Regions from separate parts of the Arthrobacter sp. NPDC057388 genome, predicted to be linked through region 1. Evidence: predicted binding sites of a transcription regulator. Region 1 holds the regulator's gene; each other region holds the start of a gene.

Region 1 (10,051 bases):
CTGCGGTGCCGGGGCCGGGACCTCGGCGAGCAGAATTGCCGTCCCTTTATCGATGCCGTCCGGGCTGAAGATGCCGGACGAGGTCTGCACCTTCCGCGTTTCACCGGCCAGTTCCACTGTGAGGGGCTTGCGGGTGAACGGGCCCGCAGGTGAGGCGCTGAAATAATGGGCAGACTCCATAACTGGCCAGATTAGTGGGCTGCCCGCCTGATGGGAAACCGGGCGGAACGCGAAAACCGGCCTGGGAGTTCTGGTATCCTTGAACGCATGTTTCTGATTTTTGAGTAGCCGGCACTTCTTGCCCGCGGCTTGCAGCTCCCAGCAGCATGGCCGCCAGCCCCCGGCCCGTGGCGCCCTCCCACTGCGATGCAGGTGCAACACCTTCCGCAGTTTGCCATTCAAAAGGCGCCGCCCAAACAGCACTCGATCAGTCCACTTCCTGCCGTCAGCGCGTCCGCTGCCGGCACGTCAGGAGCACCTCCATGACCCCTCGCCGTCAGCCCAGCGCGAATACCGCAGCCAAGGGCGCGAATCAGCACTATTCTGAAGATGCAGAACCTTCAAAGGAGACCATGACCAATCAGCAAAATTCCGGATCCGAGCCAGCCGCCCAGGACATGAGTCCCGAGGAGATCCAGGCTGTCATCGACCGGATCCTCGCCAAGGACGTCCCGGCCAGGAACGCAGCGGCAGCCGACGGCGGCCGCTCCGACAGCAAGGGTGTCCTGGGCAAGGCGCAGGCCATCTCGCAGCTCTCCGAAGAGCACAGCGCGTTCGACGGCGACCAGCAGGATCTCGAGGAACGCCGGGCTCTGCGGCGCACGGCAGGGCTGTCAACGGAACTTGAAGACGTCACCGAAGTCGAATACCGGCAGCTGCGCCTGGAGCGCGTTGTCCTTGCGGGGCTTTGGACCGAGGGCACGCTGGCCGACGCGGAAAACTCACTGCGCGAACTTGCCGCGCTTGCGGAAACAGCGGGATCCGAGGTCCTCGACGGGCTCGTCCAGCGGCGCGCCAAGCCGGACCCCGGCACCTTCCTCGGGGCGGGCAAGGCCTTGGAGCTCAAGGATGTCGTGATGTCCACCGGCGCCGACACCGTCGTGGTGGACGCCGAACTCGCTCCGTCCCAGCGGCGCGGCCTGGAAGACATCGTCAAGGTGAAGGTCATCGACCGCACGGCGCTCATCCTCGACATCTTCGCCCAGCACGCCAAGAGCCGCGAAGGCAAGGCCCAGGTGGAGCTGGCACAGCTCGAATACCTCCTCCCGCGCCTCCGTGGCTGGGGTGAATCCATGTCCCGCCAGGCCGGTGGCCAGGTGGGCGGCGCAGGCGCCGGCATGGGCTCGCGCGGTCCGGGTGAAACCAAGATCGAACTGGACCGCCGCCGGATCCGCACCCGGATGGCCAAGCTGCGGCGCGAGATCGCCGCGATGAAGCCGGCGCGGGAGACCAAACGGGCCAACCGCCGTCGTAATGAGGTCCCGTCCGTGGCCATCGCCGGATACACCAACGCCGGCAAGTCCTCGCTGCTGAACCGCCTCACCGACGCCGGTGTCCTGGTGGAGAACGCCCTGTTCGCCACCCTGGACCCGACGGTCCGCAAGGCCGAGACGGCAGACGGCATGGGCTACACGCTGGCCGACACCGTAGGTTTCGTCCGTTCGCTGCCCACCCAGCTGGTGGAGGCCTTCCGCTCCACCCTGGAGGAAGTCGCGGATGCCGATCTGATCCTGCATGTCGTGGACGTGTCCCACCCGGATCCGGAAGGCCAGATCGCCGCGGTGCGCTCGGTGTTCGCAGAGGTGGACGCCCGCAAGGTGCCCGAAATCATCGTCCTGAACAAGGCCGACGCCGCCGACCCCTTTGTGGTGGAGCGGCTCAAGCAGCGCGAACCGCGGCACGTGGTTGTATCGGCGCGGACGGGGGAGGGCATCGCCGAGCTGCTCAAGGCGATCAGCGAGTCCATCCCGAGGCCGAACGTCAAGATGCAGCTCCTCGTCCCGTACCATCGCGGTGACCTCATCAGTAAGCTCCATGACTCCGACGCAGAGATCCTGAGCCTTGACCACGAAGAGGGCGGAACCCGCGCCGTGGTCATGGTCCGGGAAGGCCTCGCGGCTGAACTGGAATCCTTCAGCACCAATGACTGACGAGGCGGCAGCCGGGGCCCTGGACGGCTCTGCCGTGACGGACGGTGCCACGGCCGGCGAGCAGCATGTTTTGGAGCTGCTCGACCGTGCCGTGGCCGGCATGGGCGGCCAAAGCCGCAGCGGCCAGCACGAGATGGCCAGGCACGTGGCGCGCGCAATAGAAACCGGCGACCACCTGCTGGTGCAGGCCGGGACGGGAACCGGCAAGTCACTGGCGTACCTGATCCCCTTGATCGCCCACTCGCTGGAGAGCGACAAGCCGGCGCTGGTTTCCACCGCCACCCTCGCCCTGCAGACCCAGATCGTGGGCCGGGACCTTCCCCGGCTGCTGGAAAGCCTGAAGCCGGCACTCGAGCGGCCGGTCAAGGTGGCGCTGGTCAAGGGCCGCGCCAACTACGTCTGCCGGCACAAGCTGGAGGGCGGCTTTCCCACCGAGGAACCCTCGGAAGGCCAGCTCTTCTCGCTGGGTGAGGATACCAGCGTGCCGCACTTTGCCGCGGCGATGGGCGGCCCCTCCTCGCAGCTGGGCAAGGAGGTGGTCCGGCTCCGCGAATGGGCGGAGCAGACCACCACCGGTGACCGGGATGAGCTTCTTCCGGGCGTGACGGACCGCGCGTGGCGGCAGGTGTCCGTCACCTCCATGGAATGCCTCGGCTCGCAGAAGTGCCCGCTGGCCGAAGAGTGCTTCAGCGAACTCGCCCGCCACAATGCCGCGGAAGCCGACATCGTGGTGACCAACCACGCCATGCTGGCCGTCAGCGCCTTCGAAGGGCTGGCCGTGCTGCCGGAATACGACGTCGTGGTGGTGGACGAGGCCCACGAACTCCAGGACCGGGTGACCGGCGCGGTTTCCGGCCAGCTGTCCGTGGCCATGGTCCATGCCGCAGCCTCCGGCGCCCGCAAGCACACCGGCATTACCGTGGACGCGCTCAACGCCGCGGCCGCCAACCTCGAGGCGGCTCTCGCCGGTGTTCCCGGCGGCCTGCTGCCGAACGGCCTGACCGACGAACAGCTGGACTGTGTGGACCAGCTTCGAGAGGCCTGCCGGGCGGCCCTGTCCGACTCCAAGGGGGACAGCAATACAACGGCCGACGGCGGGCGGCAGCTTGCGCGGTCCCGCCTGCTGGTGATCTTGGAGCTGTGCGAGCGGCTCATCGCCGCCAGGGAAAACCGCGAGGTGGTCTGGTTCTCCCGGAACAGCACCTTTGATCCCCAACAGGGATACTCGGCGCCCGACGAGACCGCCCCCGCGCTGATCAACATCGCGCCGCTGAGTGTGGCAGGCCGGCTCCGGGAAGGCCTCTTTGCCGGGCATACCGTGGTGCTGACATCGGCCACGCTCGCCATCGGCTCTGCTTTCGAACCCGCCGCGGGGGGCCTGGGCCTGGTGGGCGACGGCGCGCCGAGCTGGACCGGCGTCGACGTGGGTTCGCCCTTCGACTATCCCCGGCAGGGGATCCTGTACGTGGCGGGCCACCTGCCCAAACCCGGCCGCGGCACGTCCCCGGAGGCGATGGACGAGCTCGAGTCACTGATCCGTGCCTCCGGCGGGGGAGCGCTCTGTCTCTTCTCCTCGCGGCGGGCCGCCGAGGAAGCGGCGGACACCCTGCGCATGCGGCTGGACGTCAGCATCCTGTGCCAGGGCGAATCCACCATGACCGCCCTGGTCAAGCAGTTCGCGGACGAGCCTGACACCTGCCTGTTCGGCACCATGTCCCTGTGGCAGGGCGTGGACGTGCCGGGCGGCTCATGCCGCCTCGTGGTGATCGACAGGATTCCCTTCCCGCGGCCGGACGATCCGCTGATGACCGCACGGTCACGGGCGGTCGCGCAGGCCGGCGGCAACGGTTTCATGTCCGTATCTGCCACGCATGCGGCCATCAGGCTTGCCCAGGGCGCAGGACGGCTCATCCGGTCCACGAACGACAAGGGCGTGGTGGCTGTCCTGGACTCCAGGCTTTCCACGGAGCGCTATGGAGGGTTCCTGCGTGCTGCGCTGCCGCCGTTCTGGCCGACCACCGACCGGAAGACCGCGGTGGCGGCGCTGGAACGGCTCGCCGGCGCACAGGCGTAAGGAAGCCCCGGGCTGCTTAGTGCTGCCCGGGGCCTGCTCGGTTCCCTGAAGACTTTTTCCGGGGCGGGGAGCCCCTGTGTTGCGTTAGAGCGAGCGGAGTACGGAGACCACCTTGCCCATGACGACGGCGTGGTCGCCGAGGATGGGCTCATACTGCGTGTTCTGCGGGAGCAGCCAGGTGTGGCCGTCCCGCTGCCGGAACGTCTTGACCGTGGCTTCGTCGTCGAGCAGTGCCGCGACGATGTCACCGTTGACGGCGTCGCTTTGGCGGCGGACCACCACCCAGTCCCCGTCGCAGATGGCGGCGTCCACCATGGAGTCACCGGCGACCTTGAGCATGAAGAGCTCGCCGTGTCCCACCAGCTGGCGGGGCAGCGGCATCAGGTCCTCCACCATCTGGTCGGCGAGGATGGGACCGCCGGCGGCAATCCGGCCGACCAGCGGCACCATGGCGGTGTCCATCGCGCTGGGCAGCTCGGACACGGTTGCCCCTGCCGGCTTCAGGGCCGGCGCCCTGTCCGGGCCGCCGGACTTTGCCGCAGCACCCGCATCCAGGGTGAGCGGCATCAGAACCTCCATGGCGCGCGGCCGCTTCGGATCACGCCTCAGGTAGCCCAGCTTTTCCAGCTGCGATAGCTGATGGGTCACGCTGGACAGGCTGGCAAGGCCGACGGTGTCGCCGATTTCCCGCATCGACGGCGGATAGCCGTTCTCGTTCACGGAACGCTGGATGGTTTCCAGGATCTTCTTCTGCCGGACGGTGAGTCCCTTGGGGGTCCGCTGTGACCGCGGGCTGCGCTGGGGAGCCTTGCCGTCAGAGGCCTGTGCTGCCATGTTCGCCAACGCCTTTCCGTTCCTCCCGGCCGCGTAGCTGCAGGTGCCGGGAACTTCCGGCCTGAAAAATGTCAGACCCTGCTGATCAACTGCAGATGTGGTTGTTCTGTGATTTCCAACGTAGGCCAGCCATACAGCTTTTTCAAACATTTGTTCTAGCGAGTCTCGACTTAATTCGTTGATAGGTGCTAAAACTAGGAAAAGCAAAGTTCGAACATGTGTTCTAGTGAGGGCGGCTTGCCGGCCCGGTGTTCGAACTGTTTGTTCGAACGCGAGGCAGTACCAACTTGGTCCAGGAGGACTCACGCCATGTCAGCTTCAACAGCTCCAACAGCAGTCCAGTTCGCAGCTGCCGGCCGCGCTGCCGCGGCCCGCCCGGGCAAACCGCCGCGCCTCCGCCTGACCCGCCGCGGCCGGATTGTGCTGATCGGCCTGCCGCTCATTCTGCTGGCCGCCCTCATCCTGTCACTGGCGGGGCTGCTGAACTCGCCGGCCAAAGCGGCGGACAATGCCGGCGGACTCGCCGTGACGCCCACTGTTACCGTCACGGTGCAGCCCGGCGAATCACTCTGGGCCATCGCCGGAAAAGTGGACCCGGAGCGCGATCCCCGCGATGTGATTGCGGACATCGTCCAGCTCAATGATCTTCAGGCCGGGAAGGTCATGCCGGGGCAGCAGCTTTTTGTGCCCAACAAGTAAGTGCAGCCAAGGCAGGCCGGCAGCGCCATGCCCCCAAAAAACGTGGCGCTGCGTGCGGTTCCCGGGTGCCGGAGCCGTCACAGTTTCCGGCGGGCCCTCCGGGTTCCTTAAACTGTCCTGGTGACTGATCAGCTTGAGCGACTGAACCGACTGCCCCTGCGGACCAACCTGAAGGGGCTGAGCCCTTACGGCGCCCCGCAGCTGGACGTCCCGATCCTGCTCAACGTTAATGAGAACACGCATGGCGTGCCCGCCGATGTGCGGGCGGCCATCACGGCGGCGGTCAGTGAGGCCGCCGCCGGGCTTAACCGGTACCCGGACCGCGAGTTCACCGAGCTCCGGGAAGCACTGGCGGAATACCTGGGCCACGGGCTCGCCCCGGAGAACCTCTGGGCAGCCAACGGCTCCAACGAGGTACTCCAGCAAATCCTCCAGGCCTTCGGCGGCCCCGGCCGTTCGCTCCTGAGTTTCCCCCCGACGTACTCCATGTACCCGCTCCTTGCCAGCGGTACGGACACCGCCTACATCGCCGGCAGGCGCGCCGAGGACTACGGGCTGAGCGCCGAGTCCGCCGCGCAGCAGGTGCGGGAGCTCCGGCCCAACATCGTCTTCCTGTGCTCGCCGAACAACCCCACCGGCACTGGCCTGGGCCTGGATGTGGTGGAAGCCGTGTACGAGGCAGGCGAGGAGAGCCAGGCGATCGTGGTGGTGGACGAGGCCTACCATGAGTTTGCGCACGATGGCACGCCCAGCGCCCTCACGCTGCTGCCCGGCCGGGAGCGGCTGATCGTCTCCCGGACCATGAGCAAGGCATTCGCCCTTGCCGGCGCCCGCCTCGGCTACATGGCCGCCGCGCCGGAGGTGACTGACGCCCTCCGGCTGGTGCGACTGCCCTACCACCTGTCGGCCGTTACGCAGGCAACCGCCCTCGCAGCACTGCAGCACCGGGAAGCGCTCATGGCGGATGTCCAGGACATCAAGCGCCAGCGCGACCGCATCGTCGCGGAGCTGACACGGATGGGCCTGAAGCCCGCGGCCTCGGACTCCAACTACGTCTTCTTTGGCGGGCTGGAAAACCCCCATCAGGTCTGGCAGGAGCTGCTGGATGCCGGGGTGCTCGTCCGGGACGTCGGCATCGCCGGACACCTGCGGGTCACCGCAGGCACTGAGAGCGAAACCACAGCGTTCCTGCAGGGCCTGGAAAGCATCCTGGCCCGGCAAGCTGCGCTTCAGGCCTAAACTTGAATACGGACCAGGTCTGGTCCGCCCCCATCCTTCGTCAAAGGACATCTATCACCATGAGCGACACCGGAATCAAGGCTGCCGAGGCACGGACTGCACGCATGGAGCGCACCACCAGCGAATCCTCCGTGCAGGTGGAGATCAACCTCGACGGCACCGGAGTGTCGGACATCAGCACGTCGGTCCCGTTCTACGACCACATGCTGACGGCGCTGTGCAAGCACTCACTGATTGACATGACCGTCAAGGCCACGGGCGATATCCACATCGACGTGCACCACACCGTCGAGGACGTTGCCATCACGTTCGGGGAGGTGCTGCGCACGGCCCTGGGCAACAAGGCGGGCATCCGCCGCTTCGGCGAGGCCACCGTGCCCCTGGATGAGGCCCTGGCGCACGCGGTCGTCGACGTGTCCGGCCGGCCCTACCTGGTGCACGGCGGCGAGCCCGCCGGGCAGGAGTACCACCTGATCGGCGGCCATTTCACGGGGTCGCTGACCCGGCATGTGTTCGAGGCGATCACGCTGCACGCGGGCATCTGCCTGCACATGAACGTCATCGCCGGCCGCGACCCGCACCACATTGTGGAAGCCCAGTTCAAGGCCTTCGCGCGGGCGCTGCGGGCAGCAGTCGAGCCGGATCCCCGCGTCGAAGGCATCCCGTCCACCAAGGGGGCACTGTGACCGGAAAAGTACTGCGCGAGGGCGCCATCCTCGATCCTTCCGCCACTCTGAAACCGGCCTCGCCGGAGGGCAAGCCCACCGTCACCGTCCTGGACTACGGCTCCGGCAACGTCCGCTCGGCCGTGCGCGCCCTGGAACGTGCCGGCGCCGAAGTCATCCTGAGCTCCAAGCCGGAAGACGTGCTGAACGCCGACGGACTGGTTGTGCCGGGCGTCGGTGCCTTTGAAACGGTCATGCGCGAGCTCAAGGCCGTGGACGGCATCCGGATGATCGGCCGCCGCGTTGCCGGCGGACGTCCCGTCATGGGCATCTGTGTCGGCCTTCAGGTGCTCTTCGAGGCCGGTGTTGAACACGGAACCGAAGCCGAAGGCATGGGGGAATGGCCAGGCAAGGTGGAACTCCTCCCGGCCGAGGTGGTGCCGCACATGGGGTGGAACACGGTTAAGGTTCCGGAAGGTTCGAAGCTGTTCGACGGCGTCGAGGGCGAGCGTTTCTACTTCGTGCACTCCTATGGCGTCCAGACCTGGGATTTCGACGTCATCCAGCCCCGGATGGCCCCGCCCCTGGTCACGTGGTCCGAGCACGGCGCACCCTTCATCGCCGCCGTCGAAAACGGACCCCTGTGCGCCACGCAGTTCCACCCGGAAAAGTCCGGCGACGCCGGTGCGCGCCTGCTGAAGAACTGGGTCGACGGGCTCCGGGGTTCACATTCCCGGCAATCGGCGGACGCCTAAATGTGGTCGATCCTCCTGATGGGACTGGGCGGCCTGCTGATAGGCGGCGCCCTGTCCTTCAGGCAGCAGGGCAAGCCGCTGTGGATCCAGATCGGCTTCGGCGTGCTGGCGGCCATGTCGCTGCTGGCCGCCTACCTGCTGACCCTTCCCGGCAAGTAACCAACCAAACCGCCGTGTGCGCCGCCTGGGGCGGCGGGCACGTAAACCAGCGCCTACAGAACTGAGGACCCCGATGACCAGCCAAAACGAGCTGCCGGTACTTGAACTGCTGCCCGCCGTCGACGTCGTGAACGGCCAGGCGGTCCGCCTGGTCCAGGGCGAGGCCGGCAGCGAAACAAGCTACGGAACGCCGCTGGAAGCAGCACTCAACTGGCAGCAGCAGGGCGCCGAATGGGTCCACCTCGTGGACCTGGACGCCGCCTTCGGACGCGGCTCGAACGCGGAGCTGCTGCGCGAGGTGGTGGGCCGGCTGGACATCAAGGTGGAGCTCTCCGGCGGCCTTCGCGACGACGAGTCCCTGGAGAAGGCGCTGGACCTGGGCGTAGCCCGGGTCAACCTCGGCACCGCTGCCCTCGAGAACCCGGAATGGACGGCCCGGGCAATCGACCGCTTCGGTGACCGGATCGCCGTCGGCCTGGACGTCCGGGGGACCACCCTCGCCGGACGCGGCTGGACCAAGGAAGGCGGGGACCTGTGGGATGTACTGGGCCGCCTCGAAGAGGCCGGCTGCGCCCGCTACGTGGTTACCGATGTCACCAAGGACGGCACGCTGCAGGGTCCCAACGTTGAGCTGCTGCGCCAGATGGTGGAGAAGACCGGCAAGCCGGTGGTGGCATCCGGCGGCATCTCCAGCCTGGACGACCTGAAGGTGCTGCGCTCCCTGGTGCCGCTCGGGGTCGAAGGGGCCATCGTCGGCAAGGCCCTGTACGCCGGCGCCTTCACCCTGCCCGAGGCGCTCGACGTCGCCGGACGCCGCTAGGCACCGCCGTGGCTGAGCATCACACCAATCCCGCGGACGGCGTACAGCCGGAAAACGGCCTGCCCGTTGCCGGCGGGGGTGCGCAGCCCCGCCGGTTGCCCGGCCACATCGAGGCCGCCCTCGCGGGGGCCGGCGGCGCCGCCGACTCTGCCGGCCAGCCCTGGGCCGGGCGCAGCCTGGCCGGTGACGACGCCAGGATCCATAACTTCGAGGACGACGACGGCACGGCCGACGCCGGATATCTCACCGCAGTTTCCGCCCTCGTTGCGGGCGACGGCGATGAGGCCGCGGTGGTCGCCTCGCTCGCCACCGCGCGCGTCTTCGTCCCCGTGGTCGCCCAGCTGGCAGAGGAAGCCGAGGGCGTGCACGGCGTACATGCCGACAAGCAGGCGGACATGGCACTGGTGACGCTCAAGGCGCCGGATGGCCGGCGTGCCATGCCTGTGTTCACCTCGGCAGCAGCCCTGGCGGCCTGGCACCCGGAGGCACGGCCCGTGGCGGTCTACGCCGCGAGGGCGGCCTTGTCCGCCGTCTCCGAAGGCGCCGAGCTGCTGGTGGTGGACCCCGGCTCGGACGTGACCTTCGTGATCCGGCGGCCGGGCGTCTGGGCACTCGCGCAACAACGGCCGTGGGTGCCCGCCTACCTGGACCCGGAG
Region 2 (10,051 bases), on a different contig from region 1:
GACGCAGTGGCCGATGTGTTCTTCCACGAGGCCCAGGCTGACCGCGTGCAGGGCCTTGGTTACGGCCGCGACCTGGGTCAGGATGTCGATGCAGTACTTGTCCTCCTCGACCATCCGGGCAATTCCCCGGACCTGGCCCTCGATCCGCCGGAGCCTGCGCAGGTACGCGTCCTTGTCCCCCGTGTAGCCGTGCTGCGCGGATCCAGCAATCGCTTCTTCATTGGACGCCGCCGGCGTCCCTCCATCAGAAGTCTCCATGTCCCCAAGATATACCCCTAGGGGGTATGCGTCAAGGTGACCGGACATAGCCATGCCCCGGCAAAGGGAATGTGCAGGAGTGGAAGCAACGGGCGCTCTGGGCGTGCGGCGGACGCGGGTGCCCTCAGGGCCGGTTTCGGGCAACAAAAAAGCTCCGGAGCGCGTTATTGGGGGATACGCACTCCGGAGCGGTCTTTTGGGCGGCCTCACGATCGGCTGCCTGACTCAGCTTACTTGCCGGTAGCCACGTTGGCCACCGGCTCGAATAACTACTTTCGCTTTACTTTCACATGCCGGTTTAGCCAGTGGCAGAGCAGGGCAGACTGCCAGCTATTCCGCCGTGTCCTGGTGCGCGGCCATCCGGAACGGGACTACCAGCACGGGCCGGCTCTGGTGGTGGGTCAGCCAGGCAGCCACCGAACCGTTCAGGAATTCCGTCAGGCGGTGTCCGAAGCCGCGTTCGGGCGTGCCCACGATGATCATCGGAGCATTGACCTCGGACGCGAGCCTGCCGAGGGCCCGGGCAGGGTCACCGGCCAGGGTGCGCAAAGTCCATGCCGTTCCGCCGTTCTGGACGGCCGACGTGATGGCCGACTTCAGCTCCGCAGTTACGGAACGGATATCGTCGTCGTCCCTGTCAGGGTGCAGCGAGAGGCGGTGTGCGGAGCGCGCCGGATCCCACTCCACGAGATAGCTTGCCTCGTCCACGTACGCACACAGCAGCGGGGCGGACAGCTTTTGGGCGAGGTTGACGGCGGTCCTAAGGACCTCAGGATGCTGCCCGGGAACCATGCCCACGATAAGGGGAGGCGGGCCGCTGAAATGCTCTGCATCCATAGTCAATTGTCTGCCCGCGACGTCGGGAAACACCAGAGCCAGCCACACCTTCGCCCAGCTCAGGGACCGTTTGCAACCGGTGGTGCGGATGCGGTGACGGCGGTGGAGAGGGCGGTGAAGAGGCCTGCGCTTTCCCTTGAAACCCGGGCGCGGCGAGCCTAGCGTGGAGACGTAGAAAGGCGGCGTCCAATGCAGATTCACATGTGGTGGCTTGATCTGGACCTGAAAAGCAAGGAATGGCTTCGCGAGAACCTGCGGGCCGGTGATGTTCCGCAGTTTGTGATGGAGGGGATTGCCCAGGCGGGAGGTCCGCACCCGGACACCCCCCAGGCGGTACTGACCGAGGCGGAGTGGGACTTCATCGAGACGCAGTCCGAGTTCGTGGACTGAGAACCAGGGTGCGCTGGTTCAGGCCGCGCGCACCACTGGCAGCTCATCCCAGTGCGTCGTGTAGCGCGGGGAGCGCATTCCCCGCTTCATGCTCCAGTCGAGGCCGCTCTTCAAACCTGCGAACCCGAGCCCGATGCTGCCTCTGCCGTACTTCCGGCTGATTTCCTCCACCAGCGGTCCGATGCCGCGGTCCTCATGCGGATTGGTGAAAGGATCCAGGGCCGGCTGGTTGCCGGAAGGCCGCAGGTCGGTGACCATGATGCCGGCCCGCGCGTATTTGACGCCGTCCTGGATCACGGGAAGCAGCGCGTGCGCGGCCCTGGTGAGCAGTACCGGGTCAGAGGTGGGCATGGGCAGCGGAATGCATACGGATGGAAACGACCTGTCCTTCGGGTTGTAATGGGATGTGCCGGCGAACGCAGTAAGGACCTTGGCCTGGAGCCGGTGGCGGGCCAGGCGGGCACTGGCCTGCTGGGCGTAAACGCTCAGCACCTGGCGGAACTGGGCCGGCGACGTCAGGGGAGTGGAGAACGAGCGTGAAAAGATCAGCTGGTCTCGGCCGAGGCGTTCCTCCTCGAGTGGCATGCAGGGTGTCCCGCGGAGCTCGAGTACGGTGCGCATCAGCACCACCGAAAAACGGTCGCGCACCATCACGGGGTCGGCCCGGCTGAGCTCCAGGATGGAGAATATCCCCAGGGCGTTCAGCCGCTTTTCCAGCCGGCCGGCAACACCCCAGACCTCCGAAACCGGCAGCCGGGCCATGAGCAGTGCGCGCGCCTCCGGATCCATCGACTCCCAGCGGCACACCCCGCCCAGGGCCGGGTTGTTCTTTGCCCAGCGGTTGGCCAGCTTGGCGAGCGTCTTGGTGCCGGCAATGCCAACGCACACAGGCACGCCGACGTTGCGCTGGACGGTGGTCCTGATGGTCCGGCCCAGTGCCAGCACCTGTCCGGGGGTGCCCTTGATGCCCAGGAAAGCCTCGTCGATGCTGTACACCTCGAGCCAGGCCGAATAGCGTCCCAGCAGTTCCATGACCCGGGCGCTGATGTCGCCGTACAGTTCGTAGTTGCTGGAGCGGGCAACCAGACCCCATTCCTTGGCCCGGGGCGCGATCTTGAACCATGGTTCGCCGGTGCTGATCCCCAGGGCTTTGGCCTCCGGGCTGCGGGTCACGGCGCAGCCGTCGTTGTTGGAGAGCACCACCAGGGGTCTGCCCTCGAGGGAGGGGTCGAAGGCCCGCTCGGCGCTGGCGTAGAAGCAGTTCACGTCCACCAGCGCTATCTGCTGCCGCCCCTCAGACATGGTGCAGGCACCTTGTGGCCACGCCCCAAATGGTGAGGTCAGCCAGGGCGGGGACCCGTATGTCCGGATACCGGGGGTTGGCCGCCTGGAGGATTACGCCGGACGCGGTGACCCTAAGGCGCTTGATGGTGAGCTCCCCATCCAGCACTGCGACGACCACCGAGCCGTCCCGCGGCTCGAGCGCCCGGTTGACGATGAGCTCGTCACCGTCGCTGATGCCGGCCTGTTCCATCGAGTCGCCGGCCACCCGGACGATGTAGGTGCTGGTGATGTCCTTGATGAGGTGCTCGTTCAGGTCTATGCGCCCGTCAAAGTAATCCTGGGCGGGGGACGGGAATCCCGCGGCCACCGCCACGGGGGAGACCAGCACCAGCCGGAGGGAGAGTCCCGCCTCTATCACGCGGGGACCGATTATCACGCCCACGACACACCTTTTTTCGAATATATGTTCGATGATCCAGTGTAGACCCTGGGACTGACAGATTGCAGGTCCCGCCTGGCGGCGGTTGTATTCATCACACGTTCGCCGTGCCGTCCGCGGTGCACTGGCTCTGCGTCGCATACTGGACTCATGGGGAAGCAAGGCGCAGGAGGATCAGTGGTGGAAACCTTGAAAAGGGTGGTGCGCAACGAGTACTTTCCGGCAGCGGCCGTGCTGTCGCTGGTGGTGCTCTTCTGGGTCGCGGGGCTGTTCGGCGGACTGTCGCTGCTGAGCCGGAGCCAGCCCCCGATCGCCACGCTGACCTGGCTGCTCTTCGTCTACGGCGCCGCCGTCCTGACTCCCCTTGCCGGCGTCCTGGCGGCCGCCGACCTGCTCCGCCGGTGGTTGCGGAACCGCCGGACGGCCAAGTCCGGCACCTCCAGATCCGGCAGCGCCAAAGACGGAGCGGGCATCGGGTCCTAGTACTGCCGGCAGCGGACCGGCCCATCCCGGAGCAGCCAAAACCATTGCACCCCCTCCAGCGGAGTGGTTGCATGGGGTGCATGACTGCCCCTGAGAGTTTCGTCTTAGCAATCGGGACCAAAAAAGGCCTGTGGCTGGCCACCAGCCAGGACCGCAAGCAGTGGTCCCTGTCCGGTCCGCATTTCCTGATGAGCGAGGTACCGAGCATCGGCATCGATACCCGGAACGGGCGCACCCGCATCATGGTGGGGGTGCGGTCCGAGCATTGGGGCCCCACCGTTGTTCATTCCGATGACCTCGGCGCCAGCTGGACCGAGCCCGAACAGGGTGCCATCAAGTTCCCCGAGGGCACCGACGCCGCGGTGGAACGGATCTGGCAGATCTACCCTGACGCCGACTCCCGTCCCGGAGTGGTCTGGGCCGGTGCCGAGCCTATTTCGGTGTGGAAATCGACCGACGGCGGCGAGCACTTCGAGCTGAACCGCGGCCTGTGGGACCATCCGCACCGCAGCGAGTGGGGTGCCGGCTACGGCGGCGCTGCCGCCCACTCGATCGTGGTCAACCCCTCCGGCGACAACGTGCATGTGGCCATGAGCACCGGAGGCGTGTACCGGTCGCTCGACGGCGGGACGTCCTGGGAGCCGCGGAACAAAGGCATCTCCGCCTACTTCATGCCCGATCCCAACCCGGAATTCGGCCAGTGCGTGCATAAGATCGCGGCTGATGCCGCCGTCGAAGGCCGCCTTTACGCGCAGAACCACCACGGCGTGTACCGCACTGACGACAACGCCGAGAACTGGGAATCGATCGCTGAAGGCCTTCCGGCTGATTTCGGGTTCGTCATGCTGACGCACCCCCGGCGGGCCGGCACTGCCTGGGTTGTTCCGCTGAAGGCCGACGGCGAACGCATCCCCCCGGACGGAAAGCTCGCCGTGCACAGAACGGACGACGCCGGCGCGACGTGGAAGCGCCTGGACTCCGGACTGCCGCAATCAGAGTTCAATGCCGTGCTCCGTGATGCGGCAAGCGTGGATTCCGCTGAACCCGCCGGGGTGTACTTCGGCACGCGCGGCGGCGCGGTCTACGCCAGCGCGGATGAAGGTGAGACCTTTGCGGAGGTGGCGTCCCACCTGCCGGATGTGCTGTGCGTCCGCGCTGCCGTCGTGGCGGGTGCCCCGGTAAAGGCAGGGGCTGTGGCGTGACGATGTTCCGCGTGAGGATGTGCTGTGGCTGAGATCAGCGTGGTCCTTCCCAGTGTCCTCCAGCCGCTCGCCGGCGGGCAGTCCATACTGACTACACCCGCCGACGGGACGGTGACGGTGGGACGGTTGCTGGATTCCGTGACCGGGGGATACCCGGTGCTCGCCAGGCGGCTGCGGGACGAAACGGGCGCGCTCCGCCGCCACGTGAATATTTACGTGAACGGTGAGGAGGTCCGGCGTCTTAGCGGCCTGGAAACGGAAGTTTCGGCCGGCCAGGAGGTGCTGATTATTCAGTCCGTGGCTGGCGGCTAAGTGGCTCAGGCGACGCGCCAAACGCTGCACTCGTCGGTATTGATGGCCTTGCGCATGCCCGTATGGTGATCCATGATCCACACGACGCCGATGCCCGGGGCGGTCTCCTGGACGCTGCCGCGGCGGATGATGACGTCGTCATAGCTTGGGCCCACCGACAGGCGGGCCTCGATCTCGTCGCCGCGGTGCAGCTGGTCCAGGGCGCGGACCCGGGTGATATGGGGTTTGGCTTCCTTCAACATGGCGTGGCCTCCTGAGCTGGAGCTGGTGCCTGCAATTGCCGGCACATCCAGTGTGGCGCGGCAATGTTGCACACGTATTTCCTGCCCGTTAGCGCCCGGTTAGTTTCCGGCGCCGGAGCGGTTTCCCCGCACCATCATGGGCCCGAGGCGGGCACCGGCGTCCGTTGCGGGTGCCTAGGAGGGGGCCTGCATCCTGTGCCGCATCTCGCCGACGCCGCGCATGTAGGTGACGAGTTCATCGCCGGGGGCCAGGAAGCGCCGGGGCACGCGGCCGACTCCCACTCCGGGAGGCGTGCCGGTGAAGATGACGTCTCCGGGGAACAGCTGGGTGACCCTGGAGAGCCGGGCAATGATCTCGGGAACCGGGAAGACCATGTCCGAGGTGTTGCCTTTCTGGACCTGTTCGCCGTTGATGGCGCAGCCCAGTTCGATGCTGTCCGGGTCCTCGAACTCGTCCGGCGTGACCAGCAGCGGGCCGGCCGGGCCGAAACCGGGGAAGGACTTGGCAAGGCTGTACTGCGGCGCGGGTCCGGCTGACTGCATGGTCCGTTCGGACAGGTCCTGCCCGATGGTGATTCCCGCGACGTGGCTCCACGCCTCGTCCGCAGGGATGTTCGCTCCGCCGCGGCCGATGACCGCTACGAGCTCGACCTCCCAGTCGACGGTCCCCGCCGGAAGCGTGACGGTCCCGTACGGGCCGGCGAGGGAGCTGGAGAACTTTGTGAAAACGGTGAGGTCCTCGGGGACCGCAAGCGAGGCTTCGGCAGCGTGGGCCGCATAGTTGAGCCCGACCGCAAACACCTGCCGGGGACGCGGCGCCGGGTTGCCGAAGTCCTCGAGCGGGACGCCGGCCAGGGGCCTTCCGGATGTTGTTTCGAGCGTGGGGGCAAGCTCAAGCAGCTCATCCCAGCGTTCATAACAGGCCTGGATCGAAGGACTGAAACGGCCACCTGTCTCCTGCGGGATGTCGACGACTTCGTTCTTCGGCGTGACGAGTGTCAGCCGGTTGGCGATGTTGGCCAGGCGCACCGTGTGTCCTTTGGATAAATTGCTCGGTTTGGTCAGTGGGTCCGGATCGTCCCTCAGGGACACGAAGCGGGCACACCGGTTTGGTTCCTGGCCCGGGGGTCCGGGTCTGGCTACGGGCTTACATCGAACTCGATCGTGCCCCAGCCCTCGAACGTGCCCGACCAGCGGCCGGCTTCCCTCATGGGAACGGCCTGCAGGCAGCTGCCGGGCAGGATGACCTGTCCCGGTTCGAATTCGACGCCGTAATCCGCCAGGCGGTTGACGAGCCAGGCCAGGGCAGCGATTGGGTTGCCGAGGATGTTGCCGGTGGTGCCGGAGATGACTTCCCGGTCGTTGAAGCGCAGGACGCCGCGGGTATCCCGGAGGTTCAGGTCGGTGAGGTGCCGCGGCGTGCCGCCCAGGATGATCGCACCGGTGGAGCCGTTGTCTGCCAGGGTGTCCGGAAGTCCGATCGCCCAGTTCCTGACCCGGGAGTCGATGATTTCGATGGCAGGCAAGGCGTAGTCAATGGCATTGATGACGTCGGCGATGGTGGTGTTCCGTCCACCGAGGTGCCCCTTCAGGACGAAAGCGGGCTCGAGTTCCACAAAGGGCTCGATGAACGAGTCCAGCTTCAGGGTGGTGCCCTCGTAGGCGAAGCTGCTGGCCAGCAGGTGACCGTAGTCCGGCTGGTCCAGGCCGAAGGCGTCCTGCATGACCTTGGCGATGTTGCCTAGCTTGTAGCCCACCAGGCGGTCGCCGTTTTCGACGGCGTGGCTGACGTTGATCTTCTGCACCTCGAATGCGGCATCGGCGTCGAGGAACGGCCAGGTTTCGGTGGGGGCTGCGATGGGCTGGCCCTGCAGCCGGGCGGCCCGGAGGGTGCCCGCGATTTCTTCAAGCGCGATGGTGGTCATGATGGTCCTTTGTGTGCCGGTGGTGGTTCTCCGGCCCCGGACGGTATCTGTTGCGGGAGCCTGTCCGGGGCCGGAAGTTTGGGGGTTGTTGCTGGGCGTGCTGTTAGTTGGCCTGTTCGGGCTTGCCGTCGATGAGGCGGTTGACCTGCCAGGGGTTGGCGTCCTGGAGGGGTGCAGGACGGAGCTGGTCGGGGAAGTTCTGGTAGGCAACCGGGCGCAGGAAGCGGTCGATCGCCAGCGATCCCACCGAGGTGGTCTTGGCGTCCGAGGTGGCGGGGTAGGGGCCGCCGTGGACCACGGCGTGGCCGACCTCGACGCCGGTGGGCCAGCCGTTGACGATGATCCGGCCGACCTTGCGTTCCAGGGTCGGGATGAGCGGTGCGGCGGCGGCGTAGTCGTCCTCGGTGATGTGCAGGGACGCGGTGAGCTGTCCCTCCAGCTTGCCCGTGGCCTCGATCAGGTCCTCGATGCCCTTGTAGCGGACCACGAGGGACGCGGCACCGAAGATTTCCTCGTGCAGGACGGGGTTGTTGATGAAGACGTCCAGGTTGGCGGTGAAGACTGCCGGGGCGGGGGAGTTTTCGCCCGGCCCCTTGGTGCCCCGGCCGAGGAGTTCGACGTCGGGGGCTGCTTCGAGTGCGTCGTGGCCGTGCTGCCAGGCGGTGGCGATGCCGCCGCTGAGCATGGTCTGGCCGGACAGTTCGCTGACGGCCCCGGTGACGGCGGCGGTGAAGCGGTCGCCGGCGTCGCCTTCGGGCACGAAGACCAGTCCGGGGGAGGTGCAGAGCTGTCCGGAACTGCCGGTGACGGAGCCGACGTACTGGGTGGCGAGGGCCGCCACGTCTCCTTCGAGGGTGCCGGGGAAGACGTAGACGGGGTTGATGGAGGACATTTCGGCGTAGACCGGAATCGGCTCAGGGCGGTTGGCGGCGGTGCGCATCAGGGCGGTGCCGCCGGCGCGGGAGCCGGTGAAGCCGACGGCCTTGATGGCCGGGTCGGCCACGAGGGCCTGGCCGATGCTGGCGCCGGAGCCGTAGACGAGGGAGAACACGCCGGGGTGCAGGCCGAGGTCTTTGACTGCTTTGGTGATGGCCTGGCCGACGAGTTCGGCGGCGCCGGGGTGGGCGTTGTGGGCTTTGACGATCACGGGGCAGCCGGCGGCGAAGGCCGAGGCGGTGTCGCCGCCGGCGACGGAGAACGCGAGCGGGAAGTTGCTGGCGCCGAACACGGCGACGGGTCCGAGGGGGATCTGGCGTTGGCGGATGTCGGCGCGGGGCAGCGGGGTGCGGTCGGGGATGGCGGGGTCGATGCGGACGCCGCGGAAATCGCCGTGGCGGACGACGTCGGCGAAAAGCCGCAGCTGGCCGGTGGTGCGGGCCCGTTCGCCACGCAGCCGGTCCAGGCCCAGCCCCGTTTCGATCGAAGTCCGTTCGATCAGTTCGTCCCCGATGGCCTCGATGTTTTCGGCGATCGCCTCGAGGAACCGCGCGTGCTGCTCCGGGTCGAGGGCGCTGAAGGAGTCGAAAGCCTCCGCGGCAGCTGCAGTGGCTTCCTGCAGCTGCTTTTCGCTGATCAGGGTGTAGGCCGGTTCGAGCTGTTCATTGGTGGCCGGGTTGATCCCGTGGGCCGTGCCGCTGGTACCGGGCGTCGTCTCGCCCGCGATCAGGGAATGTCCGTGAAGTGTCATTTGGTGCGCCTCCTGGGCGATCGAAAACAGAAGAGAAAGGGCGGTTCCGGCAGCAGTACGCCTAGGCGTTGCCGGCTCCGAGGTGCCAGATGCCGAGGGCGGAAAGCAGTTCCCGGGGGTCCCAGACCACCGATTCCTCGGCGAGCTTGTCGCCGTCGAAGGTCAGGAAGGAGGCGCCGGTCACCGCGATGCTGCGGCCGGTGGCGGGGACGTCCATGAATTCGCCGGTGTGGGTGCCGGTGGTCTGCCAGTGCACGGCCACCTTGGGGCCGTCCTCGATGAGTTCCAGGATTTCGGTGCTGGAATCCGGGAACGCGGTGTGCATCGCCTCGATGGTCTTGCGAAGGCTGGCGTAGTCCTCGCTGCCGGTCTTGGAGCGGCGGATGTAGCCGGGTGCGAGGAGCTGTTCGAACGCGGCCAGGTCGCCGTCGCCCCAGGCGCCGTTCCAGGCCTTAAGGATGGTGTCGCGGCGGCTCATGATGCGCTCCTTGCGGGTTCGTTTTCCGGTGCTGCAGGTGCAGCGGGCACGGGGGCGGGGATTTCGATGGGCAGGTACTGGCCGAACTTGCCGCCGCGGAAGAGCAGGGCGTCGCCGGTTCCTTCGCTCATGTTGGTGACGGATCCGACCACCATGTAGTGGTCGCCGACGACGACCTCGGCGGTGACGACGCAGTCGATGTAGGCGGTGGCGCCGTCCAGGTGCGGGGTTCCGAGGGGGCCGGGCTCGCAGGGCAGGCCGTCGAACTTCTCCGGTCCCTTCCGGGAGAGCGACTTGCAGATGCTGATCTGGTCGTCGGAGAGGATGTTGGCGGTGAACTTCTGCAGCTTGCGCAGCTTCGGCCAGCTGGAGGAGGACTTGTCCACGCAGAACATGACCAGCGGGGGCTCCAGTGACAGGGACTGGAAGGTGCCGACGACGAGGCCGAGCTTTTCGTCGTCGTCGTTGACTCCGGTGATGGCGGTGACGCCGGTGGGCAGCTTGCCCAGGATCT
Region 3 (10,051 bases), on a different contig from region 1:
CCCTTCCGGGAGATCCGCCCAGCCCCCTGAAGGAACCGCATGATATCCGTGAGCCGCGTCACCAAGAGCTACGGCTCCGGGACCGCACAGGTCCGTGCCCTCGATGACGTGACACTGTCCGTGAAGCAGGGTGAAATCTTCGGTGTCGTGGGCCAGAGCGGGGCGGGCAAGAGTACCCTGATCCGCACCATCAACGCCCTGGAGCAGCCGGATTCCGGAACCGTCCACGTCGGCGGCCGGGACATGACAAAGCTTGCGGGCAAGGAGCTCAGGCACGCCCGCCATGACATCGGCATGATCTTCCAGCACTTCAACCTGCTCAGCGGGCGCACCGTCCGGGCCAACGTGGAACTTTCACTTGAGATCACCGGTGTCGGCCGGGCAGAGCGGCGAACGCGGGCCCTGGAAATCCTTGAACTCGTGGGCCTCCACGGCAAAGCTGACGCCTACCCGGCCCAACTCTCGGGCGGCCAGAAGCAGCGTGTGGGCATCGCCCGTGCGCTGGCATCCAACCCGTCGGTGCTGCTTAGCGACGAAGCCACCTCCGCCCTGGACCCGGACACCACCCGCCAGATCCTGGACCTGATCCGGCAGCTGAGCAAGGACCTGGGCCTCACCGTCCTATTGATCACTCACGAGATGGACGTGGTCAAGCGCATCTGCGATTCCGCCGCGGTGATGAGTCATGGCAGGATCCTGGAACAGGGATCAGTCGAGACCCTGCTGACCACGGAGAAGTCCCTGCTTGGCCAGGCGCTCTTCCCCCTGGGCGATATCCCGCTCACGTCCAATACGGTGGTTGAGGTCACCTTCACCGGAGTCACCACGGACCGGCCCGTCATAGCCCAGCTGGCACGCGAACATGGCATCGACGTCGGGATCCTCGGTGCCGCCGTCGAGACCATCCACGGCCGCCAGACCGGACGGACCCGGCTGGAACTCCCGGGAGATGAAAAGACCGTGTCCGGCGCTGTCGCCGATCTGCGTTCGCAAGGACTCTACGTGGAGGTAATCAAGTGATCGACCGCAATGATCCCTACTTTTGGACGGACCTGCTGGACACCATCCTCAAGGGTGCCGGCGAGACCTTTTACACTGTCGGCGTGAGCCTGCTGCTCACGGTCCTCTTCGGGCTGGCGGCCGGCGTGCTGCTGGTCACCACGGAGGCTGACGGCCTGCTGGCCAGGCCCTTCGGCAGCCGCGCCCTGGGCGTCGCCGTGAACCGGGTGCTCGACGTTGTTGTGAACATCGGACGGTCCATCCCCTTCATCATCCTGATGATCCTCCTCATTCCCTTCACCCGCCTGCTTGTGGGTTCCTTCATCGGTCCCACGGCGGCGATTGTGCCGCTGGCGATCGCCGGCATTCCGTTCTTCGCCAGGCTCGTTGAAATCGGCATCCGTGAAGTGCCGCAGGGCCTGGTTGAGGCTGCCCAGTCCCTCGGGGCCACCCGCTGGACCATCCTGACCAAGGTCCTCGTGGCCGAAGCCGTCCCCGCGCTGGCGCTCGGGCTGTCCACCACAGTCGTGGGCCTGATCGGATACTCGGCCATGGTGGGCGCGGTAGGCGGCGGCGGGCTGGGCGATGTGGCCTTCCGCTATGGCTACCAGCGCTACAGCCCCGAGTACATGTTCGCCGTCGTCATCCTCCTGATCCTCCTGGTCCAGGTGTTCCAGTCGCTGGGCAACTTCGCCGCCCGCAGGCTGTCCCACCGCTGACCGCGGGTCCCGTCCCGCGCGATTTTCATCCCCATCCGCTCCATCTTCGAAAGAGTCAAGCATGATCCGTTCCAGCATCCTGAAGGCGGCAGCGGCGGGAGCCGTGGCTGTCCTCGCCCTGTCCGCGTGTGGCAGCCCAAGCTCCTCCAGCGCCGCGGAGACCATCAAAGTCGGCGCCCTCGCGGTGCCCGCCGGTGACATGCTCAAGCATGTCCAGCGGGAGCTCGCGCCCAAGGAAGGCCTCACCGTCGAATACAAGGAGTTCAGCGACTACAACACGCCGAACCCTGCGGTAAGCGACGGCGACATCGACGCCAACCTCTTCCAGAACACCACGTTCATGGAGACCTATAACAAGGCGTCGGGCAAGAACCTGGTCAGCGTGGGCAAGGTCTACCTGCCTCCGATGGCGCTGTACTCGAATGAGGTCAAGAGCCTGGACGCCCTGCCCGAGGGCGCTTCCGTGGCCATTCCCAATGACCCCACCAACGAGGCCCGGGCCCTCAAGCTGCTCGCATCCAAGGGACTCATCGAGGTGAAGGAGAACCCGATCACGCTTAAGGACGTGACCGCGAACCCCAAGAACCTGAAGTTCACCGAGATCGAGAACGCCAGCCTCCCGCAGGCACTCAACGACAAGGACGCTGCCATTGTCACCCTGGCGTTCGCCCTTCCGGCAGGTCTGAGCACCGACAAGCAGATCCTGGTCGAGGGCAAGGACAGCGCGTACTACAACGTCCTGGCCGTCAACGCCGACAAGAAGGACGACGCCCGCGTCCAGAAGCTCTACAAGATCCTGACGTCGCAGGAGATGAAGGACTTCATCCAGGCGGAGTTCAAGGGCCTGGTGATTCCGGCCAGCTAAGGTTGGCCGGCCGGGATGCCGCCGCAGCCAGTCGCTGCCGGGATACCATCCCGCGGAGGGCAGGACGGTCACCGTCCTGCCCTCCGCTGTTTACCGGGTGCTTCTTGGAGGGGGAACCGACAGCTTCAGAACAGCGTGGGCTGTGACGTCCGCGTTCCGCCGTGCTGGCCTGCCCGGTGCTCGCCTGCCCTGTGCTGGCCCGCCTCCTGCGGCACGCGGTGCTGGGGGAGGCTTCCCACCGGGTAGGCGGCCTCCTCACCCCGGGGATCGTCGGGCCGGGGGCTGTCAGCGTGGACGTCGAGTTCGCGGTGGCTGAACCCGTGTGAACCGGCGAGGCCGTGCCGTGCCTTGAAGAACCGGACCCTGCCGGCCAGCCAAGTGCGGTATTCCTTGGACGCGTACGACCCCGTGCCATACAGCCGGCGGTAACGGCCCACGAGTTCCGGATGCCGGGCCGCGATCCATTGCATGAACCATTCCCGCGTGCCGGGCTTGAGATACAGTGCCCCGGCGGTGACGCCTGTGGCCCCGGCGGCCGCCAGCGAGGCGAACAGGGAGTCGAGGGCTTCGTCGCTGTCCGAGAGCCACGGCAGGATGGGCATGGCCATCACACCGCAGGGCAGTCCGGCTTCCCGAAGCCTGGATATCAGCTTGAGCCGGGCCCGCGGGCCGGGGGTGCCGGGTTCGATGGCTTCGGAGAGTTGTTCGTCGGTCATGGCAAGCGAGATCCCGATGCCCACCGGGACCTGGGCCGCGGCATGCTTGAGGAGCGGAATGTCGCGCGCCAGCAAGGTTCCCTTGGTCAGGATGGACAGCGGGGTACCGGAATCGGCGAGCGCGCCGATGATGCCCGGCATCAGCCGGTACCGGCCCTCGGCACGCTGGTACGGGTCAGTGTTGGTGCCCAGTGCCACATGCTGCCGCTGCCAGGAGGGCTTGCCCAGCTCCTTGCGCAGCACCTCCGCCGCGTTGATCTTCACCACCACCTGGCTGTCAAAATCCAGGCCGGCATCGAAGTCCAGGTAAGTGTGCGTCTTGCGCGCGAAGCAATAAACGCACGCATGGCTGCATCCCCGGTAGGGGTTCACCGTCCACTCGAACGGCATCCGGGAGCCGGCGGGCACCCTGTTGAGCACCGATTTGGCGGTGACCTCATGAAAGGTGACGCCGGCGAACTCCGGTGTGGACACGGAGCGCACCAGTCCGGCCAGGGGCAGCAGCGGTGCAGTCCCGGGCATTTCCGGCTGTGCCGGCTTGAGTGCCTGCGCGTCCCATCTCATGCCCTTAATTCGAAGGTATGTTCGAACTTAAGTCAAGGCCCGTCGTCGGCGTTTCCCCTTCCTGGGGCGGCAGCCACCAGCCGATGCCCGTGGGCAGCAGGGTCAGCTGGCGCCGGAGCGCAGCTCCCATTCAACAGTCACGCTGGCGCTGACGCTCAGGTCCCCGGCCTCCACGGCGACGGAGTCTGCGGCGAAGACCCGCTGCATTCCCCCCAGCGGGACGGGTGCCGGCGGCAGGGGATGCTGGTGCACGGAGACCACTGCACCCAGTTCGGCGCCGGCCAGCCCGGCGAACTGTGCTGCCGCGGTCCGGGCGTCTGACCAGGCTGCTTCCCGGGCCAGCGCCAGGACGGCCGCGGTGTCTGCGAAGCCGAGTTGCACGCCGTCCAGGCGGACGTCGTTGCTGCCCGCCTCCACGGCCGCCGCGATGGTCTCCGACGCGGCAGCCAGCTCCCGGAGCTGCACATTGAGCGTGCTGGATGCCACATAGCCGGTGATTTGCTGTCCCCGGCCCTCCTGCCAAACGGCGTCGGCGCGGACGTTGAGTCCCGACGTCCTGATGTCCCGGCTCCCAACACCCTGGCTTCGCAAGGTGCCCGTTACTGCCGCGGCCGCCTCTCCGGCAGCGGCATAGGCATCACCTGCGGTGTCGCGCCGGCACTCCACGCCGATGGAGAGCGTCAGCAGGTCCGGGGCGGCCTCAACGGTCCCGGACCCCGTGACGGTGACACTCCGGACCGCTGCCTGGTCCGCGGCTTCAGCCACGCCCGCGCCTCCTGTTCCGTTGGCTGCGGATTACCCTTTGCCACGGGATCCCCGTGCGCCCCCGGATCCCCGTGCGCCCGTGGTGCATGCGCGTCCGGACCATTCCGCGCCCTGGGACCATTGCGTGCCTCCGGTCCACATAGCCGCCGGCCTCCAGCCCGGCATGCCGTTCGAAGGGATTTCCCGACGCCGGATCGCCGTACCGCAGTGCCGACCATGCTGCGGCCGCGAAGTAGAACAGGAGGAAGGGCAGTCCCTGGCACCATGCGTACTGGGTGCTGTGGCGTTCTTCATGGCCCAGGAGCACGCGGCCGGTCAGGGCGGCGTCGGCATCCGAACGGAAAATGACCACGTTGCCTACCGTGAAGGCGCCCGCCAGCGGCAGCCGCCAGCGGTAACCGGTGGCAACTATGAGGCCGCGCGGACCGTGGAAAATCCGGGTGCCGGCCAGCCGGGCAAGTGCCAGCCCCAGCGGTGTGGAGGCGTTCAGGACGTTGGCGAGCTGCCTGAGGCGCTGCCCCTGGGTCAGCGGTGCGGTGCGGCCTTGCATCATGGGCCCATGCTAGCCGCGGCCGTTCCCGCGATACAGGTATGGAAAAGGAAACCGGGATGCCGTCACGTAATTGGCCGCTGTCAATTAGCCCGGCGCCGTCAATTAGACTGGGAACAGTGCCTGCCGGCCACCCGCCGGCGAGCCTGCCCTGTCTTGGGATGGCGTCTTTTCGATGACGTCCTTGGATGACTTCATTGCACATGACGTGCCAGCGATGGACGCGCTGCCGGGGAAACCGGCGCGGCTGCACCGGCCGCTGGCACCACCCGACTCGTAGCTAAGAACAGTAGATGACTGAAACTTTGCCGGGCGCCGACGTCCCGAACCCTCTGGATGAAACCGCCATCAACGCCGCCGTGGACCAGGCCGTCGCCGCCATCGCCGGCGCCTCCACGCTCGATGAACTCAAGGCAGTGCGCCTGGCCCACACCGGGGAGAAATCGCCGCTCAGCCTGGCGAACCGCGAGATCGGACGCCTGCCCAAGGACCAGAAGGCCGCTGCCGGCAAGCTGATGGGTTCATCGCGCGGGCGTGTTAACAAGGCGCTCGCGGACCGCACCGCCGAACTGGAAGCGGAGAACGATGCCCGCATCCTGGTCGAGGAGACCGTCGACGTCACGGCGGCCCCGCGCCGCCGTCGGGCCGGTGCCCGGCACCCGCTGTCCACGCTCCAGGACCGCGTGGCGGACATCTTCGTGGGCATGGGCTGGGAAATCGCCGAAGGGCCCGAAGTGGAATCGGAATGGTTCAACTTCGATGCCCTGAACTTCAAGCCGGACCACCCGGCCCGCGAAATGCAAGACACCTTCTTCGTGGAGCCGCCCGAAGCCCACCTGCTGATGCGCACGCACACCTCGCCGGTGCAGGTCCGCTCCATGCTCGAGCGGGAGCTGCCCATCTATGTGCTGTGCCCCGGCAAGGTGTTCCGCACCGATGAACTCGATGCCACCCACACGCCGGTCTTCCACCAGTTCGAGGGCCTGGCCATCGACAAGAAGCTCAGCATGGCCGACCTCCGCGGAACCCTGGAGCACTTTGCCCGCCAGATGTTCGGCGACGAGGCCCAGATCCGGCTGCGCCCCAACTACTTCCCGTTCACCGAGCCGTCCGCCGAGCTGGACATCTTCCACCCCGGCGCCAAGGGCGGCCCGCGCTGGATCGAATGGGGCGGCTGCGGCATGGTCAACCCCAACGTCCTGCGTGCCGCCGGCATCGACCCGGACGTTTATTCAGGCTTCGCCTTTGGCATGGGCATCGAGCGCACGCTCATGTTCCGCAACGAGGTCGGCGACATGCGCGACATGATCGAGGGCGATGTACGTTTCAGCGAGCACTTCGGGATGGAGATCTAACAGTGCGTATCCCACTTTCCTGGCTGCGTGAGTTCGCGCAGGTACCGGCCGGAGCCACGGCCGAAGACGTGATGGCTGACCTGGTCAAGGTCGGCTTCGAAGAGGAAGCGGTCCACCGCCCCACGGACGCCCTGCGCGGACCCGTCGTGGTGGGCCAGGTCCTGAGCCTGGTCAAGGAGCCGCAGTCCAACGGCAAGACCATCAACTGGTGCCAGGTCCGCGTTGTCCCCGAGGGGCAGGAGCAAACTCTTACCGGCAAGGGCATCGACCCTTCCGGCGTGCAGGGCATCGTCTGCGGTGCGCACAACTTCGTCGAGGGCGACAAGGTGGTTGTCACCCTGCCGGGCGCCGTCCTGCCCGGCGACTTCCACATTTCCGCACGGAAGACGTACGGCCACATGTCCGCCGGCATGATCGCCTCGGTCCGCGAACTGGGCATCGGCGAAGACCATGACGGCATCCTGGTGCTTTCCCGGATCGGGCTGGACCCCGAGGTCGGGACCGACGCCATGGAACTCCTGGGGCTGTACGACCAGGCCGCCGAAATCAACGTGACCCCTGACCGGGGCTACGCCTTCTCCATCCGCGGTGTGGCCCGCGAATACGCCCACGCCACCGGCACAGTGTTCACGGATCCCGCATCCAAGGTCAACGCTCCGGCCGCCCTCTCCGGCGGCTACGGCGTCAAGATCAACGACGACGCACCCATCTACGGCAAGCCCGGCTGCGACCGCTTCGTGGCACGCACCGTCCGGGGTGTGGACGCCGGCAGGCCCACTCCGCCGTGGATGTCCGCGCGGCTTCGCCTGGCCGGAATCCGGTCCATCTCGCTGCCGGTGGACATCTCGAACTACGTGATGCTCGAACTCGGCCAGCCCCTGCACTTCTACGACCAGGACAAGCTGTCCGGAGACATCGTGGTGCGCCGCGCCGTGGCGGGGGAGAAGCTGACCACCCTCGACGGCAAGGAGCGCTCGCTGGACGCCGAGGATCTGCTGATCACCGACGCCTCCGGCCCCATCGGCGTCGCCGGTGTCATGGGCGGTGCTTCCACCGAGGTTTCCGGCACCACCACCACGGTGCTGATCGAGGCGGCCCACTTCGAGGAAGTCTCCATCGCCCGTTCCCGCCGGCGCCACAAGCTGCCGTCCGAAGCGTCCAAGCGCTTCGAGCGCGGTGTGGACTGGCAGGTCGCGAACATCGCGGCCCAGCGCGCCGTCGATCTTCTCGTGGAGCTGGCCGGCGGCACCGCCGATGAGGCCGGTACGGACGTCGGTACCGCGCCGGATGCCGTGACCATCGCACTGCCCGCGGAGTTCCCAGCCGCCCGGATTGGCATCGACTTCACCGAAGAGCAGATCGTCACCTCCCTCGAGGACCTGGGCGCCGTTCTTGAAAAGACCGACGCCGGCTGGACCGTCACGGCGCCGAGCTGGCGGAACGACCTGGAAACCAAGGAAGACCTCTCCGAGGAAGTAGCCCGACTGGTGGGCTACGACCAGATCCCGGCCACCCTGCCGGTGGCGCCTCCCGGCCGCGGCCTGACCCGTGTGCAGCAGCAGCGCCGGCGCCTGGTCCAGGCGCTGGCCGACGCCGGCCTGACCGAGGTGCTGGCATACCCCTTCGTCTCGAAGGCAGCCAACGACACCTTCGGCGTGGCCGAGGAGGGTGCGCCCCGGACTGCGGTAAAGCTGGCCAACCCGATCAGCGAGGAACACGGCTACCTGCGGACGTCGGTACTGCCGGGCCTGCTTGAGGTGGCCAAGCGCAACCACTCCCGCGGCTTCCGCGACCTCGCCGTCTTCGAGGCCGGCCTGGTGTTCCTCCCCGGTGAAACGCTGGGCACGCCCTCCATTCCGCCGTTGGGCGTCAAGCCATCCGATGAGGTGCTCGATGCGCTGTACGACGGCGTTCCGGACCAGCCGCTGCATATAGCCGCCGTCCTGACCGGCCATGATTCGCCCGCTGCCGCAGGCCATGCGCCGAGGCTGTGGGACTGGGCCGATGCCCTGGACATCGCACGCCTCGCAGGTGACGTCCTGGGCGTGGAGCTCGTGGTCACCCAGGGCCGGCACCAGGCGTTCCACCCGGGCCGCGCCGCCCAGCTTTCGCTGCGCTCCGGCGAGGTCGTGGGCTACGCAGGTGAACTGCACCCCAAGCTCCTGGCCGCGCACGATGTCCCGGCGCGGTCCGTCGCGCTGGAGCTGAACGCCGATGCCCTGTTCGAGGCGGCTGCCGACGTCGTGGTGGCCCGCCACATCTCCACCTTCCCCGTGGCCACCCAGGACGTGGCCCTCGTGGTGCCGCAGGACGTCCCCGCGGACGACGTGCTGGCCGTGCTGCGTGAAGGCGCCGGCGAGCTGCTGGAAGACGTTGCCCTGTTCGACGTCTACGCGGGCAAGGGAATCGAGGACGGCAAGAAGTCCCTGGCCTTCGGCCTGCGGTTCCGCGCCACCGACCGGACACTGACGGCGGACGAGGCGTCCGAAGCGCGTGAGCACGCCGTCGCCGCCGCCGCCGAGCGGTTCGGCGCCGTCCAGCGGTAGCTGATCACGCCGTCCAGCGCTAACTGAGCATAAAGAAAGACCACGCCAAATTGGCGTGGTCTTTCTTTATGCCGGAAAACTGGCCGGTTTAGGGGAGAAGCAGGACCTTGCCGGTGGTGCGCCGGCCTTCGAGGTCCTCGTGTGCCCGGCGGGCCTCGGCGAGCGGGTAAGTCGCGCCGATGCGCACCTTGAGGCTGCCGTCGGCCGCCGCGCCGAAGATCTCCGTGGAGCGCCACAGCCGTTCCTGCGGGTTGCCGAGGAAGTGGGCGAGCGACGGGCGTGTCAGGGTCAGCGAGCCGCCGGCATTGAGCCGCTGCGGGTCCATCGGCGGAACCGGACCGGACGCGGCGCCGAACAGCACCAGCGAACCGCGGGTCCGCAGGCTCGCGAGCGAGCCGTCGAACGTATCCTTCCCCACGCCGTCGTACACCACGTTCACGCCGGCACCGTGGGTCAGGTCCCGGACGGCGTCGGCGAAGCCGTCGTAGCGCAGGACCTCGTCTGCGCCGGCACCGCGGGCCAGGGATTCCTTCTCATCCGTGGATACGGTGGTGATGACGCGGGCGCCGCGGGCCTTCAGCAGCTGGATCAGCAGCAGGCCAACCCCGCCGGCCCCGGCGTGGACCAGCACACTGTGCCCAGGCTCAACGCGGAACGAGGAGTTGATCAGGTAATGGGCCGTCATGCCCTGGAGGGGGAGCGCCGCGGCGGTCTGGTCGTCCACCGCGTCCGGTACGGGCAGGGCCTTCGCGGCATCGAGCACGATGTATCCGGCGTAGCAGGCGGCGCCTTCGGCGGTGGCCACCCGGCTGCCCACGGTGTAGTCCTCAACGCCCTCGCCGATTTCCTCGACGACGCCGGCGGCTTCCGACCCCGGCGTGAACGGGTAAGCCACCTTGTAGGTGCCGCTGCGCTGGTAGGTTTCGATGAAGTTGACGCCCGTTGCCGCGACCTTCACCAGCAGTTGGCCGG

The links. Region 1 encodes LexA, which represses DNA repair genes until DNA is damaged. Its sites were predicted from a motif close to TCGAACANNTGTTCGA; they were not measured.
Region 2: ACFUTU_RS02660 (LexA family protein) is a predicted target of LexA. The motif match lies at 3,225-3,240, and genes of this name have one in related genera.
Region 3: ACFUTU_RS17340 (Rv2578c family radical SAM protein) is a predicted target of LexA. The motif match lies at 3,873-3,888, and genes of this name have one in related genera.

The regions. Positions count from the first base shown of each region.
Region 1 is NZ_JBHVBL010000014.1:1,845-11,895, reverse strand. It holds gene ACFUTU_RS08980 (class I SAM-dependent methyltransferase) at 1-180, opposite strand, end outside; gene hflX (GTPase HflX) at 573-2,150, shown strand; gene ACFUTU_RS08970 (ATP-dependent DNA helicase) at 2,143-4,224, shown strand; gene lexA (transcriptional repressor LexA) at 4,309-5,058, opposite strand; gene ACFUTU_RS08960 (LysM peptidoglycan-binding domain-containing protein) at 5,368-5,757, shown strand; gene ACFUTU_RS08955 (histidinol-phosphate transaminase) at 5,878-6,996, shown strand; gene hisB (imidazoleglycerol-phosphate dehydratase HisB) at 7,056-7,682, shown strand; gene hisH (imidazole glycerol phosphate synthase subunit HisH) at 7,679-8,416, shown strand; gene ACFUTU_RS08940 (hypothetical protein) at 8,417-8,575, shown strand; gene priA (bifunctional 1-(5-phosphoribosyl)-5-((5-phosphoribosylamino)methylideneamino)imidazole-4-carboxamide isomerase/phosphoribosylanthranilate isomerase PriA) at 8,649-9,395, shown strand; gene ACFUTU_RS08930 (SseB family protein) at 9,455-10,051, shown strand, end outside.
Region 2 is NZ_JBHVBL010000003.1:158,795-168,845, forward strand. It holds gene ACFUTU_RS02640 (metal-sensitive transcriptional regulator) at 1-258, opposite strand, end outside; gene ACFUTU_RS02645 (universal stress protein) at 589-1,095, opposite strand; gene ACFUTU_RS02650 (hypothetical protein) at 1,285-1,485, shown strand; gene ACFUTU_RS02655 (Y-family DNA polymerase) at 1,504-2,787, opposite strand; gene ACFUTU_RS02660 (LexA family protein) at 2,780-3,211, opposite strand; gene ACFUTU_RS02665 (hypothetical protein) at 3,389-3,691, shown strand; gene ACFUTU_RS02670 (WD40/YVTN/BNR-like repeat-containing protein) at 3,763-4,893, shown strand; gene ACFUTU_RS02675 (MoaD/ThiS family protein) at 4,918-5,205, shown strand; gene ACFUTU_RS02680 (hypothetical protein) at 5,211-5,447, opposite strand; gene ACFUTU_RS02685 (fumarylacetoacetate hydrolase family protein) at 5,622-6,476, opposite strand; gene ACFUTU_RS02690 (2-keto-4-pentenoate hydratase) at 6,587-7,372, opposite strand; gene ACFUTU_RS02695 (aldehyde dehydrogenase (NADP(+))) at 7,476-9,059, opposite strand; gene ACFUTU_RS02700 (ester cyclase) at 9,121-9,537, opposite strand; gene ACFUTU_RS02705 (flavin reductase family protein) at 9,534-10,051, opposite strand, start outside.
Region 3 is NZ_JBHVBL010000043.1:7,322-17,372, forward strand. It holds gene ACFUTU_RS17325 (methionine ABC transporter ATP-binding protein) at 40-1,020, shown strand; gene ACFUTU_RS17330 (methionine ABC transporter permease) at 1,017-1,718, shown strand; gene ACFUTU_RS17335 (MetQ/NlpA family ABC transporter substrate-binding protein) at 1,780-2,583, shown strand; gene ACFUTU_RS17340 (Rv2578c family radical SAM protein) at 2,709-3,863, opposite strand; gene ACFUTU_RS17345 (SIMPL domain-containing protein) at 3,966-4,628, opposite strand; gene ACFUTU_RS17350 (hypothetical protein) at 4,621-5,181, opposite strand; gene pheS (phenylalanine--tRNA ligase subunit alpha) at 5,472-6,533, shown strand; gene pheT (phenylalanine--tRNA ligase subunit beta) at 6,536-9,079, shown strand; gene ACFUTU_RS17365 (quinone oxidoreductase family protein) at 9,168-10,051, opposite strand, start outside.